DNA from 3 places in the Streptomyces sp. NPDC047525 genome. Region 2 is predicted to be linked to each of the others. Evidence: riboswitches for the same ligand, from Rfam matches in the RefSeq annotation. Region 2 holds a riboswitch; each other region holds the start of a gene.
What was found. A riboswitch is a leader RNA that binds a small molecule or an ion and turns the genes downstream of it on or off. The one in region 2 is predicted to bind cobalamin.
Positions count from the first base shown of each region.

Region 1: it holds a riboswitch for cobalamin, as region 2 does, so the genes downstream of both, ABZ833_RS17440 (ABC transporter substrate-binding protein) here and ABZ833_RS40950 (cobalamin biosynthesis protein) in region 2, are expected to answer to the same signal.
Region 3: it holds a riboswitch for cobalamin, as region 2 does, so the genes downstream of both, ABZ833_RS17095 (CbtB-domain containing protein) here and ABZ833_RS40950 (cobalamin biosynthesis protein) in region 2, are expected to answer to the same signal.

Region 1 is NZ_JBEYTL010000005.1:433,391-437,987, reverse strand. It holds gene ABZ833_RS17450 (amino acid permease) at 1-1,321, shown strand, start outside; gene ABZ833_RS17445 (M67 family metallopeptidase) at 1,405-1,827, shown strand; cobalamin riboswitch at 1,800-1,947, shown strand; gene ABZ833_RS17440 (ABC transporter substrate-binding protein) at 1,990-2,973, shown strand; gene ABZ833_RS17435 (iron ABC transporter permease) at 3,090-4,085, shown strand; gene ABZ833_RS17430 (ABC transporter ATP-binding protein) at 4,082-4,597, shown strand, end outside.
Region 2 is NZ_JBEYTL010000024.1:43,114-47,710, reverse strand. It holds gene ABZ833_RS40955 (cobyric acid synthase) at 1-758, opposite strand, end outside; gene ABZ833_RS40950 (cobalamin biosynthesis protein) at 755-1,696, opposite strand; cobalamin riboswitch at 1,801-1,935, opposite strand; gene ABZ833_RS40945 (DUF397 domain-containing protein) at 2,173-2,436, shown strand; gene ABZ833_RS40940 (hypothetical protein) at 2,502-2,687, opposite strand; gene ABZ833_RS40935 (hypothetical protein) at 2,674-3,219, opposite strand; gene ABZ833_RS40930 (helix-turn-helix transcriptional regulator) at 3,264-4,118, opposite strand; gene ABZ833_RS40925 (hypothetical protein) at 4,352-4,597, opposite strand.
Region 3 is NZ_JBEYTL010000005.1:359,883-364,479, reverse strand. It holds gene ABZ833_RS17100 (CbtA family protein) at 1-706, opposite strand, end outside; gene ABZ833_RS17095 (CbtB-domain containing protein) at 727-948, opposite strand; cobalamin riboswitch at 978-1,100, opposite strand; gene ABZ833_RS17090 (ANTAR domain-containing protein) at 1,436-2,191, opposite strand; gene ABZ833_RS17085 (glycoside hydrolase family 6 protein) at 2,353-3,387, shown strand; gene ABZ833_RS17080 (kelch motif-containing protein) at 3,526-4,597, opposite strand, start outside.

The DNA.
Region 1 (4,597 bases), on a different contig from region 2:
GTTCCTCGGTGCGGGCAAGGCCATTCACAAGGCCGGCCCGAGCCTCATCCTGGCGTACGCCATCGCCGGCCTCGTCATCTTCTTCATCATGCGGGCCCTGGGCGAGCTGCTCATGTACCGCGCCGTGTCGGGCTCCTTCTCGGAGTACGCACGTGAATTCATCGGCCCGTTCTTCGGGTACGTGACCGGCTGGACGTACTGGCTCTTCTGGGTCGTCACCGGCATCACGGAAGTCACGGCGGCGGCCCAGTACATGCAGTACTGGACGCACGACTCCATTCCACAATGGGCCTACGCGCTGATCTTCACGGTCATCCTGTACGGCGCCAACCTGATCTCCGTGAAGCTCTTCGGCGAGCTCGAGTTCTGGTTCTCGATGGTCAAGGTCACCGCGATCATCGGCATGATCCTGATCTGCCTCGGCATCCTCACCATCGGCTTCTCCGACGCCGGTGACACCGCTTCCGTGACCCACCTGTGGGACCAGGGCGGCTTCTTCCCGAACGGCATCGGCTCCACGCTGATGACGCTGCAGATCGTGATGTTCGCCTTCCTGGCCGTCGAGCTCGTCGGCGTCACCGCGGGCGAGTCCAAGGACCCGAAGACCGTCCTGCCCAAGGCCATCAACACCGTGCCGTGGCGCATCGCCGTCTTCTACGTCGGCGCGCTCATCATGATCCTCTCGGTCGTGCCGTGGACGGAGTTCGTGCCGGGCGTCTCGCCGTTCGTCGCCGCCTTCGACAAGATGGGCCTCGGCGTCGGCGCCGCGATCGTCAACTTCGTCGTCCTGACGGCCGCGCTCTCCTCCTGCAACTCCGGCATGTACTCCACCGGCCGCATGCTGCGCGACCTGGCGCTCAACGGCCAGGGCCCAAAGTTCTTCACCAAGCTCACGAGGAACGGCCTGCCGCTGGTCGGCACCACCTTCTCCGCAGCACTGATGCTGGTCGGCGTGTGGATCAACTACCAGTGGCCGGGCGAGGCGTTCAACTACGTCGTCTCCTTCGCGACCATCTCCGGCATGTGGGCCTGGATCATGATCCTGGTCTGCCAGATCAAGTACCGCCGCAAGGCCGACCGCGGCGAGCTGCCGCAGTCCACCTTCCGGGCGCCGGGAGCCCCGTACACGAGCTGGTTCGCCCTCGCCTTCATCGCGATGGTCATCGTGATGATGGGCGTCGACAAGGACGCGCGGATCTCGCTCTACGCGGCTCCTGTCTGGGCCCTGATCCTCGGCGTCGGCTACCTGGTCATGCAGAAGCGCGGCAACGCGCAGCCGTCGGGCGGCGGCGAGGCCGAGCCGCAGGACGCGGTGAAGTAGTGCCGTAACGCCTGATCCCAGCATGTGGGCCGGTCCGTACCACTCTTCGGTACGGGTCGGCCCTTCTGCTTATCCTGGCTGCCATGCTGACCCTCACCCAGGCCCTCCACGACCAGATCGTCGCGCACGCGCGCCAGGACCACCCCGACGAGGCCTGCGGTGTGGTCGCGGGCCCGGAGGGCACCGGCCGCCCGGAGCGCTTCATCCCGATGCTGAACGCGGCCCGCTCGCCCACGTTCTACGAGTTCGACTCGGGCGACCTCCTCAAGCTCTACCGCGAGATGGACGACCGCGACGAGGAGCCGGTGATCGTCTACCACTCGCACACGGCGACCGAGGCGTACCCCTCGCGCACGGACATCACGTACGCGAACGAGCCGGGCGCCCACTACGTCCTGGTCTCCACGGCCGACACCGACGGCGCGGGCGAGTTCCAGTTCCGCTCCTTCCGGATCGTCGACGGCGAGGTCACCGAGGAAGAGGTCGAGATCGTCCAGGCATACTGAGCTTCACCTTGAGGCGGCAGGACCCAGGAAGCCGGTGCGAATCCGGCACGGTCCCGCCACTGTGACCCCACCCTCCGCGGGTGGGGCAGTCAGGAACTGACCTGCCGCCTTCTTCTCCCACGACGCAGGGGACGCGGAATCCCCTGGAGGAGGCGCTCAGCCATGCCCCGCCCCATTCGCGCACACATACGCGTGCTCATCGCCGCGGCCCTGCTGGCCCCGCTGGCAGCGTGTTCGTCCACCTCTTCCTCCTCCGGCGGCTCGGAGGCGAAGCCGGGGTCCAAGACACAGGGCTTCCCGTACACGGTCACGAACTGCGGCGTGAAGACGACGTACGAAGCACCCCCGAAGCGCGCCGTGACGATGAACCAGCACGCGACGGAAGTGATGCTGGAGCTCGGCCTGAAGGACCACCTCGCGGGGACGGCGTACCTGGACGACAAGGTCCTGCCGAAGTACGCGAAGGCGTACGCGGACACCCCCGTCCTCGCCAAGGAGTACCCCTCCTACGAGAAGCTCCTTGCCGCCAACCCCGACTACGTCTACGGCGGCTACGCGAGCGCCTTCCTGGCGGGCGAGGGCCGCAGCCGCGGGGCCCTGGCGAAGTCCGGCATCGAGAGCCGCCTCAACGTCGAGGGCTGCGCGAAGCGGGCGGTCTCGATGGACGACGTCTACAAGGAGGTCCGCGAGGTCGGCAGCACGTTCGGTGTGCGGCCGCGGGCGGACAAGTGGGTGGCCGCGGCGAAGGGCGAACTGTCCGCCACCGCGAAGAAGCTGAAGTCCAGGAAGCCCCTCCCGGTCTTCGTCTACGACAGCGGCGACAAGACCGCGTTCACGGCGGGCGGCCGTGGCATCGGCAACGACATCATCGAGCGGGCGGGCGGCCGCAACGTCTTCGCCGACCTGGACAAGTCCTTCGGCGACGCGTCCTGGGAGTCGGTGGTCGACCGCAAGCCCGAGGTGATCGTGATCCTCGACTACGGCGGCACGACGGTCGCCCAGAAGAAGAAGCGCCTCCTCGACGACCCGGTCCTCGCGGACGTCCCCGCCATCAAGCACAAGCGCTTCGCGGTGCTTCCGCTGTCGGACGCGGTGGTGGGGGTGCGGGCACCGGCGGCGGTGAGCAAGCTGGCGGACCAGCTGTGAAGGGGCAGGGGGTTCAGCCCGTCCGGCGTTTGAGGACGAACTCGGCGGAGCCGGTGATCGACGGCCACCGGTCGAGGGGCAGGGGAAGACTCCGTTACGGCACCGTCGTCGCCGGGCTGCTGGTGGCCCTCGCGGCGGCGGTCGTTGCGGGCCTGGCCCTGGGGTCGGTCCGCATCCCCACGGCTGACGTCCTGGAGATCCTGACGGGAGGGGCACAGCCTTCCCCGTTCCGCACGATCGTCCTTGACGTCCGCCTGCCCCGGGTCCTGCTCGGCGCAGCCGTAGGCGCGGGGCTCGCCGTCATCGGCACCGTCCTCCAGGCCCTGGTGAGGAACCCGCTGGCCGACCCGTTCCTCCTCGGCGTCTCCTCCGGAGCGTCCGCGGGAGCCGTCGCCGTCATCGTCCTCGGCAGCGCCTTCGGCATCGGCGCGGGCGTGTCCGTCACCGTCACCATCCCGGCCGCGGCCTTCGTCGGCGCGCTGCTCTCCCTGCTCGTCGTCTACACCCTGGCCAGGTCCGGCGGGGGAGGGTTCGCCACCGGCCGCCTGATCCTGGCCGGAGTGGCCGTCTCGTACATCCTCTCCGCCCTGACCAGCCTGATCCTGATCATGGCCGACAGCGCGGACCACCTGAAGGAAGTCCTGTACTGGACGCTCGGCGGCCTCGGCAGCGCCCGCTGGGACATGCTCGCCCTGCCGGGCGCCGCCCTGATCGCGGGCACGGCGCTGCTCGTCGTCCTGGCCCGCCCCCTCGACCTGCTCCTGGTCGGCGAGGAGGGCGCCACCGTCCTCGGTCTGGACACGGCCCGCTTCCGCGCCGCCGTCTTCGTCCTCGCCTCGCTCCTGACCGGCGTACTCGTCGCGTACAGCGGAGCCATCGGCTTCGTCGGCCTGATGGTGCCGCACGCGGCCCGGATGCTGGTCGGCGCCGCGCACCGGGCGCTCCTGCCAGTGGTGGCCCTGATGGGCGCGGTGTTCCTGGTGACCGCCGACCTCGCCGCGCGCACGGTGGCTGCGCCGCAGGACATCCCGGTCGGCGTCCTGACGGCGCTGACGGGCGGCCCGTTCTTCCTGTGGATGCTGCGAAGGAACCGTACGGAGGCCACCGCATGAGCGACCCGGCCCTCCTGCGCACCGAATCCCTCTCCTACCGCACAGGTGAGAAGACCCTCGTCGACGACGTCACCCTGCACGCCGACCGAGGCGAGACCGTCGGCCTCGTCGGCCCCAACGGCAGCGGCAAGACCACCCTCCTGCGCTGCGTCTACGGCACTCTCGCGCCCACCGGCGGCCGCGTGCTCCTGGACGGCGACGACCTCGCGGCCCGCTCGGCCAAGGACCGCGCACGGCGCATCGCCACCGTCCCGCAGGACGGGCACACCGGCTTCGAGCTCACCGTCCGGCAGATCGTCGCCATGGGCCGCTCCCCGCACAAGCGCTTCTGGGAGGCGGACACCGCGCGGGACGCCGTCCTGGTCGACGGGGCCCTCGAGCGGGTCGGCGCGGCGGACCTCGCCCACCGCACCTTCGCCGGGCTCTCCGGCGGCGAGCGCCAGCGCGCGCTCGTGGCGAGGGCGCTGGTGCAGCAGCCCGGGGTCCTCGTCCTCGACGAACCGACCAACCAC
Region 2 (4,597 bases):
GCGACGACGGACTCCCTGACGGCACCCCGCAGGGACACCCGCAGGCCGTCCTCCTCGTCGATGCCGAGGCCGTGCTGGAACGGCAGCACACCGAACGTACGCCGCCCGGTGAGCCCCAGCAGCATGTCGAGCCCGGGTTCGAGCAGCGAGACGTCGCCCCGGAACTTGTTGACGAGATACCCGGCGACCAGCTCCTGGTCTTCGGCGCCGAGCAGCGCTGTCGTCCCGAAGAAGGAGGCGAAGACGCCACCGCGGTCGATGTCGCCGACGACGAGGACGGGGAAGCGGGCGGCCCGCGCGATCCCCATGTTCACGATGTCCGTACGCCGCAGATTGATCTCGGCGGGACTGCCCGCGCCTTCGCAGATCACGGCGTCATAGCTGCCCCGAAGTTCCTCCAGGCATCCCACGACGGTGGAGAGCAGTGCTTCCTGCCGCCCACCGTGGTAGCCCCGCGCGGTCATCTCGCCCACGGGCTTGCCCATCAGGACGACCTGGCTGCTGCGGTCGCTGCCCGGCTTGAGCAGCACGGGATTCATCAGCGCGCTCGGCTCGACGCGGGCGGCCTGCGCCTGCATGGCCTGGGCGCGCCCGATCTCGGCACCTTCGCGCGTGACGAAGGAGTTGAGGGACATGTTCTGTGCCTTGAAGGGCGCGACGGAGACCCCCTTGCGGGCCAGCCACCGGCAGATCCCGGCGGTGACGACGCTCTTCCCCGCGTCGGACGTGGTCCCTGCGACGAGCAGTCCACCACTCATGAGGCCCTGCCTTTCCGTATCGTGCTCACGGCCGCGGCGACCCCCAGGGTCAGCAGCCCCACCCGCCGCGACAGCTTCACGGCCCGCTCGATGTCGGCGACTTCGACGCCCCGCCCTTCCCCGTTCAGGACGGGCCGGTGCTCGACACGCCCCGCGTACGAGAGAGTCCCCCCGAGCCGTACGCCCAACGCCCCGGCGAAGGCGGCCTCGACGGGCCCCGCGTTGGGGCTCGGGTGCTTGGCGGCGTCGTCACGCCAGGCCCGCAGCGCACCGCGCGGCGAGTCCCCCGCCGCGGCCGCGAGCACGGCGGTGAGCCGGGCGCCCGGCCATCCCAGTACGTCGTCCAGGCGGGCGGAGGCCCACCCGTAGCGCCGGTACTTCGCGGACTTGTGCCCGACCATGGCGTCCAGCGTGTTCACGGCCCGGAAGCCGACAAGCCCGGGGACCCCGCCCAGAGCCCCCCACACCAGGGCCCCCACCACCGCGTCGGACGTGTTCTCGGCGACGGACTCGACCACGGCACGCGCGATGCCGTCGGCATCCAGCGCCTGCGGATCGCGCCCGCACAGATGCGGCAGCCGTTCCCGCGCCACCTCGACGTCCCCGGCGGCGAGCGCCCCGCCGATGGCCCGCGCCTCACGGCCGAGGGAGGTGCCGCCGACCACGGCCCAGGTGGTGGCCGCGGTCAGCGCGACGGACGCGGCGCGGGAGTCACGTACGAGAGAAGAGACCAGGGCGGCGGCACCGGCCGCGCCCCCGGCACACACCACGGCGTGCAGGGCGCCCCACCCGCGGTGGTCACGCCACAGCACACGCTCGACGGCGCCGGCGGCCCGCCCGAACGCGGCGACCGGGTGCCCGCGACGAGGATCGCCGAGGAACAGATCACCGAGGAGGCCGGCGGCGGCGCCGTACGCGAAGTCGCGATCGGCACGCACGGGTTCAGCCGGCCGGTACGTGGAGGGGAACAGACAGGGGCACAGGAACCGGCAACGGGCGGCCGCGCATGGCGATATGTCCTCACTCAGGGTGTCCGCGCCCTGGTTCGACGTGACCGGCGGGGAGAGTTCCTGGCTTCCGAGGAGTCCGCTCCTCGATGACAGTGGCGGGACCGCGCCGGATTCGCACCGGCTTCCTCTCCTGCCGCCGTAATGGCTCCGGCAGTCCACCACGCCCGCGAACGCCCGTCAACTTGCCGTTGACCTGGGACGGGAGAGTGTGCCGAGGCACACATGGGGCCGGTTTTTCCCTAGGCCTGGAAATTGAACTTTCCTAGACTGGAACGCGACAACCGGAGAGCGGTCCACGAGTGATTCGGTCCGGGTCGTTACGTGGTGTGGTGGTTCTCGGCGGACCTCTCGGCCCTCCGAGATCACGGCGCTATCGTGCATCGGCGTGGGCGGAGCACGCCGACATGGACGCGCGTCGAGCGGCGCCGGCTCTCGGGCAGGGGGAGGTCGGCGTGGCCAAGGAAAGTCCGTGCGGGTGCTTCTGGCGCAGGAGCAGCTACAGCGGGGCCGACGGAGATTGCGTCGAAGTCGCCTTCATACGGAATGCGGTGATCGTCCGTGATTCGCAGAACCCGTCGGGGCCACGTGTCGTCTTCTCCGACAAGCGCTGGCAGGCGTTCCTGAACGCTTTCGTCGGTGCCGGGGGAGAAAGAGGGGGAACAGGATGACTGAGCATCATCTCGCCGAAGTGCGGCACCTGGTGAACGGTGTGCACGGGGGGAAGCGGAAGGCATCAGGGGTTGTCGTGGTGGTGGCGGGGTGTGTGCTGCTCGGCGCGGCCGCCACCCTGGTCGGCGCGGCGGCTTCGCTGCTGGTCGAGGGCACGGCCGCCCGTCTCGCCGTCTGGGCCTTCGCGGCCATGGCGGCCGCCGTGTCCATCGGGCTCTGGTGGGGCTTGGCCGAGTTCAGGCAGGATCATCGGCCTCGGCCCTGGGCTCGGGCCGCTGAGCGGGAACCACAGCACGGCGGTCGTCGCTGAGTGTGGGCGTCGCCCCTGTCTGCGAGATCAACTGGGTGAGCTGGCGGCTCAGCGCGATCACGGGGGCCGAGAAGACGGCGATCACCGAGCCGACCGTCCAGAAGCCCGTCATGCCGACGGCGCCCAGGACGACGAGCACTCCGGTGAGCGTCAGCACCAGAACGAGTATGCAGCCGGTGCAGTAGACGATCCTGGTCGTGAACATCCGGAGGCTGTCGTCCGTGCGGTGGCGGTCCAGCGTGTCCATCCGGTCCGTGCGGCCCTGGTTGGCCATCGCTTCGCGGACGAGCTGGTTGTAGGTGGGGCCTTCGGCCGGTGTCTGTCCGGCAGAGGCGCCGCCGGCGGCGTCGGACGCCGAGCCGGCCGAAGCCCCATCCGCGCCTTGCGCACCACCTGAACCACCGCTTCGCCATGGCGCCCATCTGATGGCCGCGAGGACCCCTTGCCACCACTCTCGCAACGCGGCTGGCATATTGAGGCCTCCTCGCTCCTCAGGGACTCCTTGGGTCCGAGAGGTCAGCTGCTGTCAATGCCGTCCCTGACCCGGTTGATCAGGTCAAGGGCCTTCTCCCCGGTGTACGCGGTCTCGCGGAGAGACTCGAAGCACTCCTGGTGACGCACGATCAGCTCGTGGTCGTCACGGATCGACTGGTTCCCCTGTGCTTCCAGGTAGAGCAGGTCCTCGTCGTCCAGGAAGCCGAGCAGGATGAAGCTGCTCAGGGTGGAGTAGTGGGCGCCGGCCGTGAACGGCAGCACCTGGAGGGACACCTTCGGGCGGGCCGAGACGTCGATGAGGCGCTGCAGTTGGGCGCGCTGTACGCGTGGTCCGCCGACCTGGCGGTGCAGTGCGGCCTCGTCGACGATGAAGAACGTCCACGGAGGGTTCTCGCCCTCCAGGGCACGCTCCTGGCGCACGGTCCGCAGCTCCACGATCCGCCGCGCCTTCTTCTCGTCGACACGCGGGGCGAGGAGCGCCATCGTGTACTCGTCCGTCTGCAGAAAGCCGGGCACGATGATCGGGTTGTACGTGCGAATGGACGCGGCGGCGCTCTCATAGCCCAGGTACTGACTGAACTGCGGCCCGATGACGTCGTGGTACGCGGACCACCAGCTCGGCCCCTTGGAACCGCGGGCGGCTGCTTCGAGCTCTGCGCCGAGTTCCTGGTCCGTCACGCCGTACTGCTGGAGGAGAGCGCGCAGATCGGTCACGGAGAGGCTGACCGTGCCCTGCTCGATCCTCATGATCTTGGACAGTGACCAGTCGAGGGCTTGGGCGGCTTGGCCCTGTGACTGCTCCGTGGCCTCGCGGGCCTTGCGGAGCGCGATGCGAAGCCTGCGGCGATTCAGGCTCGGGTCGACATCCCTCGGCATGGTGGCTCCTCGCTGTCGTGATGGCTGCTGATTCAATGACATAGGGCAGAGAGCCGTATGTGCAGCCGACGCTAGCAGACAGCTTAGTAGCAGTATGCCATATGTCACTTCGCCGCATCGCATGCGCTCGTTCGTGTGAAAGGCGGGGTTCGCGGACACGAAAAAGCCGGGTGGGGTGCACCCGTGAGGTGCGTCCCACCCGGCTCTTGCGAAGGCCGGAGTCGTCGTCAGGCTCAGGCGACGATCAGGTAGATCCCGTACGCCACAGCCGCCGCGCAGAGCGCGAAGCACACGTACGCGCCCGTGCGTGCCGCCACGGGAGGGCCGCCGGCGGAGGCGGAGGAGGTGGCGCCGGATGTCGCCGCCGCCTCGCGCTTGGAGAGGCCGACGATGCCGAGGGTGAAGAGGCCCACCAGGGCCACCGTCACGCCGAGGCTGACTCCGAATACGGAGCCGAGAGCTGCCCAGTCGATGTTCAT
Region 3 (4,597 bases), on a different contig from region 2:
ACACGGCCCACAACAGGGCGTGCGAGGCGACCGAGAGGACGCGGAAATCCCACAGGAGCGTCGCGTCGACCGGGACCGGGTCGGGGTTGTCCGGGAGCAGGAAGAGCGCGGCGAGGACGGCGACCGTCGTGAGGGCCGCCGCCATCTGCCGCACCGGTACGGATCTGGCCGACAGGCGTACGTACACCTGCCGGGCCAGGAACATGCCGAGGACGCCGATCGCGACGGAGGCGAGCCACAGCGCCTGGCGCTCGCCGACCGTGCCCGAGTCGCCGACGCCCGGCGGGTTCGCCGGGTAGCGCAGACCGGGCAGCAGGGAAACGGCGAGGAAAGCGGCTCCCGCGAAGGCGAGGGCCCGCGGCCACGGGGCCGCGTGCGGATCGCGGCGGTGCACCAGGGCGTACGCCACGGCGAAGAGGACGCCGATGGCCAGACCGGCGACGACCGCGGAGACCACGAGCCCCGCGTGCTGCGTGGAGCGCGTGAACAGCTCCTCGTGGTGCTGCGCTGCCTGAGCGGCACCGTGCGCGTGCTCCTCGGCCGCCGCGCGCTTCTCCTCGGCGCGGATCGCCCGGTCCATCAGCGGCTCGGCGAGGAGCAGGGAGAAGAGACCGGCCGCGAGGCCCGCCGCTCCTCCCGCCACGAGACCCCGGCCGAGCAGGGGCAGGACAGGTGACGACGGGGGAGAGGACGCAGGGGATGGCATGGCGCCGTGTCCGTCCCCGGTCAGTGGCACGGGGCACCGAAGAGGTGCCTGCCGTCGTGGGCGAACTCGTGGAGATAGCTGCCGGTCGCGGAGATCAGCGAGCCGTTGTCGAAGAAGACCGCGTAGAGCGCGATCAGCGCGATGATGACCGCGGCCGAGGCGATGAGCCAGTCGCGGGTGCGGACCGTGGCGGCCTGGACCGCCGTGCTTTCGGTGCCCGATGCCGCGGTGTGCAGTGACATGTCGAAGCCTCCTCTGGGGTTTCCACGCCCCGAAGCAGGAGTGCGACGGCTCAGTTCCTGACTCCCGCACGCCAGGCGGGCGTCCGGTCACAGTGGCGGGCCCGCCCCGGAATCGCACCGGGTTCCTGTCAACCATCGCCTCGATGTATGGACTTGTCGCCCGGAGAGTCCCAGTTGGTCATGGACACTGTCAATGGAACCTGTATCAGGACAACCCGGCCCGGTCGGCGGCCCGCTCCCCCCGGAGCCGTCGACCGGGCTGGTCCTCGACCGCGCGCGCACGAGCTGCGGGAGTAACCCGGCGCCGGCGCGGGAGGTTCGGTGGCCAACCCCGCATGTGCGGGATGGACGATCAGGCCGGGGGCTTGGGCCGTTGTGACGACTCTAGAACGGATGAGCGCCGCAGCCTAGGGGTGGATTGACGCCAAGTCGTGATCCGCTTTCTCTCTGTGATCATCGCAGGTGATGATGGTCCTCGGAGTGGCCGTCAGGAAGGTTCGGACCAACTGCCGCGCAGTGCGGCGTCGTCGAGCGATCCCTTGATCACTTCGGTGGCGACCACCTCCATGACCAGGCGTTCTCTGCGCGCGTACCGCCGCAGCGCGTCAAAGGCCTCGTCCACGCCGGTGTGCCAGCGTTCGGCGAGTATGCCCTTGGCCTGTTCAATGCGTATACGGCTGGTCAGAGCGCCCTGGAGCTGTATCGCGAGAACCCGATACTCCGTGTAGGCGCGGTGGTTGTGCAGACCTACCGCGGCGGCGTCGGCGATCGCCTGCGCCAGACGCAACTCCCCGTCGGTGTGGCGGGTCCGGGAGTTCTCGGGCACGAAGACGTTCAGCGCGCCGAGCAGTGTCTCGCGCTGCCGCAGCGGGACCGCGTACGTCATCCCGATGCCGCGGCGGCGGGCCAGCGCCGTGAACTCCGGCCAGCGGTCGGCGGGTTCGTCCGCCGCGAGCCGCACGGGCGGCACCGCGAGGCCCGTGCCGAGGCTCTCCACGCAGGGCCCACCGCTCTGTTGGGCCCCGAGCAGGTCGAGCGCCAGGTCCCGGGGGTGGCCTCCGGCGGCCACCCCCGGCGTGCCGGTGCCGTCGAAGATGACTCCGGCGGCGGTGGCGTCGAGCAGCTCCACGCAGTGGCCCGCGACCCGGCTCAGGTAGCGCTCCGGGTCGAAGTCGTCGTCCAGAGTATTGGTGGTCTCCACCAGGACCTGGGCCAGCCGTAGTTCAGAGGTGTGATCCCGCATGATCTCCTCCCCAAGAGCGCCACCCCGCGCACTGCGCCTACCCCCGGGCGCCGCGCTGTAACAGGTATCCAACAGCTCTCCGCAGCGGACGGGCGGGCCTCGTGGGCCGGGAGTGCGTATGTCAGGATTGAGAATCGGACAGTGCACCCAAGGGGGAGTGGATGTACCACAAAGGCACCGGCCGCGGTCATCGGATCGCGGCCCGGGGGGTGAAGGCTGCGGCGGCGTTTGCGGGGGCTGCGCTGCTGCTGTCGGGGTGCTCCTCCGATGACGGTTCGGGCAACGAGGAGTCGTCGGGAAACCCGGTCAAGCAACAGCCGAAGGGCACCGACCCGTACTGGGTCAACCCGGACGGGAACGCGGCCAAGCAGGTCGCCACGTACGAGAAGGACGGCAAGAAGGACGACGCCGAGCTGATCCGCAAGATCGCTGAACAGCCCGTCGCGGAGTGGATCATCCCGGAGAACGCGGAGGACCAGGCGCGCGGCTTCACCGAGGCCGCCCAGAAGGCCGACCGGGACGCCCTGTTGGTCCTCTACAACATCCCGCACCGCGACTGCGGCCAGTACTCGGGCGGCGGCGCGGCCGACGGCAACGCCTACCGCACCTTCATCGACCAGGTGGCGAAGGGCATCGGTGACCGCAACGCCACGGTCATCCTGGAGCCGGACGCGGTGCTCCACATGGTCGACAACTGCACGCCGGAGGAGTTTCACGAGGAGCGGTACGACCTCCTCAAGGGCGCCATCGAGAAGCTCAAGTCCCTGAAGAACACCAAGGTGTACCTGGACGCGGGCAACGCGGGCTGGAAGAACCCCGACTCGCTCTGGGAGCCCCTGAAGTGGTCGGGCGTCGAGCAGGCCGACGGCTTCTCGGTGAACGTCTCGAACTTCCAGACGACCGAGGCCAGCACGGAGTTCGGCAAGAAGCTGTCGGCGAAGATCGGCAACAAGCCGTTCGTCATCGACACCGCGCGCAACGGCAACGGCGCGTACACCAAGGGCAAGGACACGTGGTGCAACCCGCCTGGCCGCGCGCTCGGCGAGGCGCCCACCACCAAGACGGGTGACCCGCTGGTCGACGCGTATCTGTGGGTCAAGCGACCCGGTGAGTCCGACGGAACCTGCCGGGGTGGCCCGAAGGCTGGGGCCTGGTGGCCCGAGTACGCGCTGAAGCTGGCGGAGGGCGCCAAGTAGCGCCCCGTCAGGGGCGCGGGGAACTGCGCGAGCAACCACGAAAGAGCCGCAGTCGCATTTGCCAGGATCACGGCAGATGCGACTGCGGCTTTTCGCGCGCTGAGCGCGCAGTTCCCCGCGCCCCTTACGGGGCGCTGCTTACGGAATGTGGACCCACTGAGCCTTGCTCGGGGTGCCCTGGTCGTCCGTCACGAACAGCATGTACCAGCCGGACTCCACCAGGCTCCGCTCCTTGGGGATCGTCACCGTGACGCCGTCCGCCGACTTCTTCAGGTCGAGGGCGACGGACGTCTGGTCGATGTCGGTGACGTGCGTCGAGGCGCTCGGCCTGATCAGGCGGGCCGTCTTGATGGACGAGGCGTGCTGGGTCCGATACGTCCCCGACCCGCCCCGCTTGATCTCCTCGGGACCGCCGGAGAGCGTGGGCTGCGAGCCCTGGTAGAGGTACGGCGGGGTGTAGATCTCGATGCGCTGCTCGAACTCTCCGGGCTTGGTGTTGGCCTTGTCGGAGTAGAGCGAGTCGGAGCCGAAGAACATCACGCGGCCGTCGGGCAGCAGGATCGAGCCCGAGTGGTAGTTGCGGCCGACCTCCGGGTCCGCGACCCGCCGCATGTTGCCGGTCTTGGCGTCGTAGATCCGCGCCTGCTTGATGTTCGAGTCACCGCGGCCGCGGTAGTCCTCGGAGCCGCCGGATATGAGCACCGTGTCGTCGGGCAGGGTCGAGGCCTGCGGGTAACGGGTGCCCTTCTCCAGCTCGGGTCCGTCCTCGAACTTCGGGTTGTCGTCCAGGAGGTCGACGATGCGGGTCTTCTTGCTGGACTTCTTGGACTCGCCGACACCGCCGCCGCCGACCACCATGTACTTCTGGTCCTGCGCGGGCGGCAGCTCCACCGTGTTGGAGGTCTCCAGGAGGTTCGGGTCGCTCATCCCCGGAATCCCCTTCCAGCTGCCCTTGGTCTCCAGGTCCCAGGTGCCGGGCTTGCGGCCGACGTCGTCAGGGCCGTACCCCGCGTTCGAGCCCGAGTAGAAGAGCCTGCCGCTCTGCAGCTGGAAGACGGCCGGGTAGGTCGGGAACTGGCGGACCTGCTTGGTGTAGGTCCACTTCTTGGTCTTGGGGTCGTACAGCTCGTTCTTGCCCGGGACCAGCTGGCCGATCTCGTCGAGGCCGGAGAGGCTGAGCACCTTGCCGTCCGAGAGCGTGGTCAGCGTG